Regions from separate parts of the Blautia sp. OF03-13 genome, predicted to be linked through region 1. Evidence: riboswitches for the same ligand, from Rfam matches in the RefSeq annotation. Region 1 holds a riboswitch; the other holds the start of a gene.
What was found. Region 1 has a riboswitch for cyclic di-GMP ahead of DXA55_RS12870 (DUF3878 family protein). Riboswitches for the same ligand answer to the same signal wherever they lie in the genome.
Positions count from the first base shown of each region.

Region 2: it holds a riboswitch for cyclic di-GMP, as region 1 does, so the genes downstream of both, DXA55_RS01165 (ABC transporter substrate-binding protein) here and DXA55_RS12870 (DUF3878 family protein) in region 1, are expected to answer to the same signal.

Region 1 covers NZ_QTVR01000017.1:62,546-66,760, forward strand. The annotation lists gene DXA55_RS12865 (histidine phosphatase family protein) at 1-510, opposite strand, end outside; gene DXA55_RS12870 (DUF3878 family protein) at 665-1,645, opposite strand; cyclic di-GMP riboswitch class I at 1,963-2,038, opposite strand; gene DXA55_RS17140 (hypothetical protein) at 2,148-2,294, shown strand; tRNA gene DXA55_RS12875 (tRNA-Arg) at 2,669-2,742, shown strand; gene DXA55_RS12885 (ParB/RepB/Spo0J family partition protein) at 3,069-4,034, shown strand; partial or broken gene DXA55_RS12890 (ParA family protein) at 4,049-4,215, shown strand, end outside.
Region 2 covers NZ_QTVR01000001.1:257,481-261,695, forward strand. The annotation lists gene DXA55_RS01165 (ABC transporter substrate-binding protein) at 122-1,966, opposite strand; cyclic di-GMP riboswitch class I at 2,066-2,141, opposite strand; gene DXA55_RS01170 (hypothetical protein) at 2,300-2,491, opposite strand; gene DXA55_RS01175 (formate/nitrite transporter family protein) at 2,642-3,400, shown strand; partial or broken gene DXA55_RS01180 (DNA topoisomerase) at 3,397-4,215, shown strand, end outside.

The sequences.
Region 1 (4,215 bases):
TTTCACACCAAATGCCGCATATTCTTCATTCGTCATATCGTGAAAATACGACTGCACGACACGCGCAATGCCGTTGTGTGCGACGAGAATATACGTTTTTTCATCGGATTCTTCCCGAATTTCATCCAGCAGATTATAGTTTCTCTGCGCCAGCCGCAGAGTCGATTCGCCGCCCTCGTGGCTCATTGCGAAGCATTCCTTCGCCTTTTTGAAGTCCGCTCCATCGCGTGCTGTGGACTCCCATTTTCCAAAATTCTGCTCCGTCAGCCGCGGCTCCGGCCGCGCCGGGATGCCGGTCATCTCGGAAATATGTTTCGCGGTGTCTGCCGCACGAACCAGCGGGGAATACAGAATCTCATCCGCCTGAATCCCCTCTTTCAGGATTTTCTCCCCGGTCTCAACCGCCTGCTGATGCCCAAATTCCGTCAATGCAATATCCGTCGCCCCACAGATCTTATTCTCCACATTCCAGATCGTCTGCCCGTGACGCACAAAATAAAAATGTCCCATGAAATGATTCCTCCTGCTTATCCTCGTCAAATGTTTCTTTCTTTTCAGAATATCACAAGCCCGCATCTGCCGCAATGAACTGTTTTTAAAAACTCCATTTCCACCAGATGAATCTTATTTTATTCACTTTTTGTACCTTTTCTTTAATTCATTTTCAATTTTTAAACGTCTCAACCTCCACAACCCGGTCTTTCCCTTTCGTTCCCCAGATCATCAGATGGGCCTTATATTCCACCGAATCCCGTGCATAAAAGAATGGCTCCTCGCGCAGCAATGATGCGCGTTTTCCTTCGGCTTCCAGTATCTTTTTCCGTTTCATTGCCTGCTCCTGGATTTTTCGGATCTGGGTTCCTTCTTCGCCGGTGAAGCGTCGTTTCGGGTAATTCTGTCCTTCGCGGGCCAGTTTTTTTTCCAGTAAATCCACGACTTTCGCGTGGCGGCTCGTATGCAGCAGTTTTGCGATCTGTTTTGCGAGGAGTTTTCCCTGCCATTTTTCATAAAGTGCAAGATACCGCAGCAGCACTTTATCGCCTGCCTCCGATGCCAGTTTTTTCATCTCCGTAATTGCCTCTTCCGTCGCTTCCCACCACGGGCATGACGGTACGAGATACTGATCCGGCACCGCCGGGTAGCAGCAGAAATTGAGCGGCGGGAAATTGGCCAGCGATGCCAGACGCATTTCTTCCTCGGTGCAGAACGCCTCGCCGAGGTATTCCAGCTTGTCCCGCAGGATCGCAATACGGAACTCAATCTGCCGCAGATACTCGTATCCGTCCACCCAGAAATGACCCGTTTTTCCGTAATCAAACAGATGCACTTCCAGCGAAAGGCGGCTGAAAAACAGCGTGCACACCGTCTCTCCCTGCCGCACGATCAGAACGTACTGCTCCCCGTCTTTTTCCAGTGCAGCATCTATTTCTCCCTCGTATTCCTTCTGATACGTTCCCGTCAGCTCCGCGTCATGAAAAACGAGAAAGCTCTCTGCCGCATCGTTCATCAGATAAACAAGCCAGATCTCCTTTTCTCCTCCCCCGTACCGCTCACCCGGAAGCAGCAGCTCGAACTGCCCCTGCGAAAGAAGCACATCCAGCCTTTCCAGTTCCTCGGTCCATGTGATATTTTCTGCAATTTCCATTCCGTGATTCTCCCCTGTTTTCTTTTACTTCCTATGATACACTATAAAAAGGCTCCACTGCAATCCAAAGCAGTAGAGCCCCTTCTCCAAATTTTTCTGTTATTAATCCGTCTCGCTCCGCGGCAGTCCATCCACCAGAACCAGACATACCGACAGCAGCAGAAAAAGAATACCAAAAACCGCTGCTGAAATTCGTTTTTTCATACTGTTCCTCCTCTCGTATTTTCTTTTCACAGGCAATAAAAAAGCACCATAGATTCTCCTACTGTGCATTTCAGTCATTTCTCCCTATTTATTTTATAAGAAATGTTCCATATTTACGCAGCTGGCTGCCATTTTACAGGCCCTGTAGCTTTGCGTCACAGCCTTTCGACTGCTTTGCCGAGATTCTTTTTTTATTTTAATTCATTGCTGTAAGACTCTCTTCTCCTTTCCCATCGGAATATGATATAATGACCTCTGGATTTTGGCAGATTACTGTTTTTAACATTGGAGGTGTACGATGAAATACAGACTCATGACAGAAAACGATTTAGAATATGTTGTCGAAAAAAATAATGAATACTACAACAATGTCGAAGGCTGCTGCTGGACCTATGAAAAAGCCTATAAGAGAATTTATCAGGTACTCACAATGGAAATTTCCTGAAGTAAACTGCGGAATCGCAAGTATGTGTTTCGTCTTGAAAAAGCAGCAAAAATATAGTATAATATTTTTGTTGCTGACTCGGCTGAAACATTTATAATTCTTGTTTCTGTAGCTCAGTAGGATAGAGCGTCCCCCTCCTAAGAGAAAGCCGAGGCATTCCCCAAAGGGAAAAAATGAAAAACAACTTTCAGTTCGAATCTATTCTGAAAAATGCTAATGGTGACAACAAAGCATTCCCAAAATTGGGGAACGTTCTAATGTTACCAAATCAAAAAAATCTGTAGATTGACAACTCGAAAAAGAGTTGATAATCTTATATATGGCCGAAGGGAAAAATCCCAGAAACCCAGTAAAATCAAGGGTTTGCGGCATGTGTCGTCATAGCTCAGCTGGATAGAGCACTCGCCTCCTAAGCGAGGGGTCGGAGGTTCAAATCCTCTTGGCGACGGGCTTCAAAGCGTTCGAAAATGTTAGCTGGATTAGCTGACAACGAACGCTTTTGTTATTTTCAAATCACGTTCGTGACACAAAATTCCATTCAAAATGATCAATTTCCAGCTAACGCAATCCGATTTTTGTTAGCTGACAGCTAATCAAAATTACCGGTTTGCAAACATGGGTTTTAAGAAGTCCAGCTAACATTTGGGTTCCGCTCCGTTGTCACCCCTTATTCGGGGATGTAAATCAGAGAAAAGGCGGGAAAAGAAACAATCTCTCCCAAACCTGCAAACATGAATTAGCTGAAACAGTATTTAATTCTATTAGCTACAGCTAATGGTCAAACAGCAATGTCTGTTTGGAACTTTACTATCTATAAAAGTTCCAGGCAGGCATTTTTTATTTTCTGAATCCTGGAGGAAAGGAGTCAAGATGACTGAGCCAAACAGACAATCAGGAGAAAACGAAGAAAGAATCATAGAAATTGAGATTGAGCGTCTTCGTCCGTTCAAAGAGCACCCGTTTCAAGTAAAAGATGATAAGGAAATGTTTCTTCTGCAGGAAAGCATTGAGAAGTATGGAATTTTAAATCCGCTAATCGTCAGACCAGTACCGGATGGATACTATGAGATCATATCCGGTCACAGAAGAAAACATGCTGCGGAGAAACTGGGATACCGTAAAGTACCAGTAATCATCCGGGTATTAAGTGAAGATGATTCCATTTTAAGCATGGTAGATTCTAATCTTCACAGAGAACGGATCAGCTACAGTGAAAAAGCTTTTGCTTACAAACTGAAGAATGACGTATTAAAAAGAAAAAGTGGTCGAAAAAAGAGCCAAGTTGACCACAAAACACCAAGAAAGCGGGCAATAGAAATCATCAGTGAAGATTGTGGTGATAGCCCAAAACAAGTGCAGCGTTATATCTCACTGACAAAACTGATACCGGAAATGCTGCAGAAACTGGATGATGAGATCATTTCTTTTTGTCCGGCTGTAGAGATAGCTGCATTAAGTGAAAAAGAGCAAAAGGAACTGCTTGTAGCAATGGAGTATGCACAGGCAATCCCATCACTCTCACAGGCCCAGAGGATCCGGCAAATGAGTAAAGAAAAGCAGTTGTCACTGGAAAAGATGGAAGAAATCATGTGTGAGGTTAAAAAGGGTGAAATCACAAGAGTGGCTTTCACAAACGAACAGCTACATAAGTATTTTCCGAATTCCTATACACCGGCAATGATGAAGCGGGAAATACTGGCACTGTTGAAATTATGGAAAAAAGAATCATGGGAAAGTTAAAGGAGGAAGAAATCATGTGTAAAGTTATATCCGTAGTAAACCAGAAAGGCGGCGTTGGAAAGACCACCACAACCGTAAATGTAGGCATTGGACTGGCAAGAGAAGGTAAGAAAGTGTTGCTGATTGACGCGGATCCACAGGGAAGTTTAACAGCAAGTCTTGGATATGAGGAACCGGATGA
Region 2 (4,215 bases), on a different contig from region 1:
TACTTATTAGACTTACTTATAAGATACTTGATACAAACTAAGCTTAAAAGAATCATAAGTAGTATAAGCAACAGCCTTGTTATTTTTTTTCTTTTATTTACCGCTTGTTCTATCTCCACTTTTACTGTTCAACCTCTATATAGTCTTCCGGTGCTGACGGCTGCTGTCCTTTTGACATTGCTTCGATCCATGCACTTGATAATGTTGTATCTTTAAGCTGCTCAATCTCACATTTCGGATTTATTTTTTTCAAAACGGACATTGTGGTGTCTGTAAGAAGAATCGAGTATTCCTTTTCTTTGTCTATTTTCTTATCATTAACTGTTAAGTCCTTTAACGAAAATCCACTTTCCTCTTGATTGACGATCATTTTCATACCGGATGCAATTGGTAATTCGTATTTATTGGTTACGTAAAAATTCTCATCCGCATCGGCGAGATAATTTTCCACGAGTTCACAAACCTGTTTACCATTGATTTTTGTAAAATATAATGCTGTATCTGAACTCTTCGCTGTCATCATGCCAACCCGGCTGCTGGTGCATTCTCCTTTGTACATAGAGGAAGTGAAATAATAATATGGTGCCAGAGCCAGCTGTGCATCATTTTCTTCTCTGATCGTAGTTAAAATGGAAGATGCTGCATCACGGCCACTTCTATCGTTCAGTGAAATGGAATATTCATTTTCAAAATTCATCATTGCTTTTTCTTCTGGATCTTTACGATTCATTACACTGCGAAAAGTATCATAAGCCTGTGTTTCATCCATTTCCCCTGACAGTAATCCGTGAACAGCCTCAAGACTTGCATCAAATGATTTTTGGGCGGAATATCGGATATAAACAGCATTATGATTAATTTCCTCTTCCAGTCCAGGCACATCCTGCATCATGGTTGGAACATCTGTATTCAATGAAATAACACCGCTTCCATCCGCAATCAGCTTTTGCCCCTCTTCTGAAATCATACAATCCAGCACATCCAGTGCAGTATCCAGTTTCTCCCGGTCTTTTTCCAGGTTTTTGTTAAATGCAATGTTTAAGGACGGAGTCATATACACATAGGATTCATCCGATGTCTGTGAAAAGTAAGGAATACGGGTCAGCTCCGCATCCATCTGTTTCTGCAGCTGCTGCATAACCGTCGGATGTCCATGAAACATTGCTGATTTTCCCTCGACAAACATCTGGATTCCTGTATCGACGTCAATATTGATATCTTCTTTACCAAAGTGCGAGTCCTTAAGAAACTGACTGGTTTCTGAAAAAATACGTTTCCATAATGTATCATCAAACTTCACTTCATCCGCTGCAGTCTCTGCACCGTTTCGCCATTCAATACCATCCAGGCTTGTAAACTCACCGATTGCTGCAGCCTGGATGATTTCATTATTAGACCAGTCTTCACCAAGATCCATGGAATACGGTTTTATGCCATTATCATAAAACTGCTGACAGGCCTGTACATATTCCTCATAATTTTCTGGAATCTTTACGCCATACTGATCAAACAGTGTTTTGTTGGCAATGATCGTCTGCGGAATACCACAGATTGGCAGCCACTGGATTTCATCCTCCTCATTCTTATAATATTGCACCGCATAAGAATAATACTTGGAAACAACATCATAAGAAGCAAAATCCATAAGATAAGGCTGTAAGTCCTGTGCATCTGTTCCAGAAAATCGACGTACTGTTATAATATCCGGTAATTCATCATGTTCTTTAAAATAACTGTATAAATCGGTATCATTGTTACCTATAATAAATTCAATATCCTGATCTGGAAACTGTTCATGGATATAGGGTGCAATATTTTTCATCAAACGATTTTCCCACAGATAAACGGTAAGATGATCATCATTTATAGATACTTCTTTCTTTGACTGTCCACATCCAGACAAGACAGCAGTTGCTGCAAGCACACCTGACACCACTGCTGTCAGACAACGTTTTGCCTTTTTCATACTTTTATTTTCCTCATTTTTTCCTGATAAAATCCTTATTGTTACGTCTATGAAATAACACCGTAAAAAAGCACCGTCAGACAGACAGTGCACCTCATTTTATGCAACTGGCTGCCATTTTACAGGCCCTGTAGCTTTGCGTCCCAGACTTTCATCTGGTTTGCCAATTTCCTTATTATAGCTTTAATCTTATGCAAAAAACTGATTTTATTATACTTTAGTGTTCTACTATACGCAAGAAAAAGATTAACATTTTAACGTTCAAAAGCAAAAAAAGAACAGCCGATACATATACCCGAACTGTTCTCCTACTATTAAGTACGTTACATTATTTTACAACAAAACTTCCAGAAATATGATATCTATCATATTTTCTGGAAGTCCTGTCTTTGAGCAAGTGGCAAACTCGGTTAAAAAAGCTTTCAATCCTTGTTTCAATCCCTCTGAGTTCATCATACAATCTGTCGTTTCACCCCTTATTTTCTGACATTTCTGTGGAAATATACTTTTTTCTTCCTCCTTCATTGCGAATCTTTCCGGGAAATGCTATAATAGCCAAAGTTGAAAGCGCGAAATCCGAAGCATTTGCAAGCTGCTCCGGAAAAAAAGACCATCCCCCGGACAAAAAGAGAGGGGATATGTCCATCCTACGGGACATAAGAAAGGAGTTATTCTATGCCTTATGATGACGTACAAAAATTTTCAGAGGCAGCCGTAAACAAAGCAAAGCTGCTGAAAGAACACCCGGGGAAATACTTTCTCCGTGCAGTCATGGCCGGTTTCTTTATCGTGGTTGCCATGATTTTCTCCAACGTGGTAGGCAATACGTTCCAGAGTACAGATCCTGCCTGGGGAAAACTGCTTGGCGGTATTGTGTTTGCCATTGCGGTTCTGCTGATCGTTTTTATCGGTGCAGAGCTTTTCACCGGAAACAATCTTGTTATGGCATTTGGGGCCTATGACAAAAAAGTCTCCTGGGCACAGGTTGGAAAAGTATGGCTGGTAAGCTACATCGGAAACTTTGTCGGATGCCTGATTCTCTCCGTAATTTTCGTACTGGCAGGTGCTTCCGGTACTGCCGATTATTACGCAGGATTTATTGGAAATAAACTTTCCATTCCTGCCGGAGAAATGTTTTTCCGTGCCATTCTCTGCAACTTCTTCGTCTGCCTCGCCGTTGCCTGCGGCATGAAATGCAAAAATGAAGTTGCCAAATTTTTCATGATTATACTTTGCATCGCCGGATTCGTTGTTGCCGGTTTTGAACACTGCGTTGCCAATATGGCCACCTTTGTTACCGCTGCACTTCTGGTCCCAGGCGGCATTTCTCTGACTGCCGCATTGAAAAGTATGGTCATTGTAACTATAGGAAACGCAATAGGAGGCGGTGTGCTCCTTACCTGGCCGCTTCGAATGATGAGTGCAGATAAATGACAAAATCTTTATACATTGCGGAAAAACCGAGCGTTGCTCAGGAGTTCGCAAAAGCGTTAAAACAGAATATGCAGCGCAGGGATGGATACTTAGAGTCGGATCAGTCCGTCGTAACCTGGTGCGTCGGTCACCTGGTTACGATGAGTTATCCGGAAAAATATGATCCTGCGTTAAAAAGGTGGAGTCTCGAGACCCTGCCTTTTTTGCCTGAAAACTTCAAATATGAAGTTATCCCGGAAGTAAAAAAGCAGTTCACCATTGTGAGTAACCTGCTCCACCGGGAGGATATTGAAACCATTTATGTCTGTACCGACTCCGGGCGGGAGGGAGAATACATCTATCGTCTCGTCGCGCAGATGGCCGGTATCAAAGACAAGAAACAGAAGCGTGTCTGGATCGACTCGCAGACAGAAGAAGAAATCCTGCGCGGTATCCGCGAAGCGAAGGACGAAAGTGAATACGACAATCTTTCGGCATCCGCTTATCTCCGCGCCAAAGAAGATTACCTGATGGGCATTAATTTTTCCCGTCTTCTCTCGCTCAAATACGGAAGCGCTGTCGCATCGTATCTCGGCACTAAATATCAGTCTATTTCCGTCGGCCGTGTTATGACATGTGTGCTCGGCATGGTCGTACGCCGGGAGCGCGAAATCCGCAGCTTTGTGAAAACACCATTCTACCGTGTCATCGCCGGTCTTTCCTTAAATGGACGCAATTTTGAGGGGGAATGGCGCGCCGTAAAAGGCAGCCGCTACTTCAACTCTCCGCTTCTCTATAAGGAGAACGGCTTCCAGAAAAAAGAGGACGCACAGAAA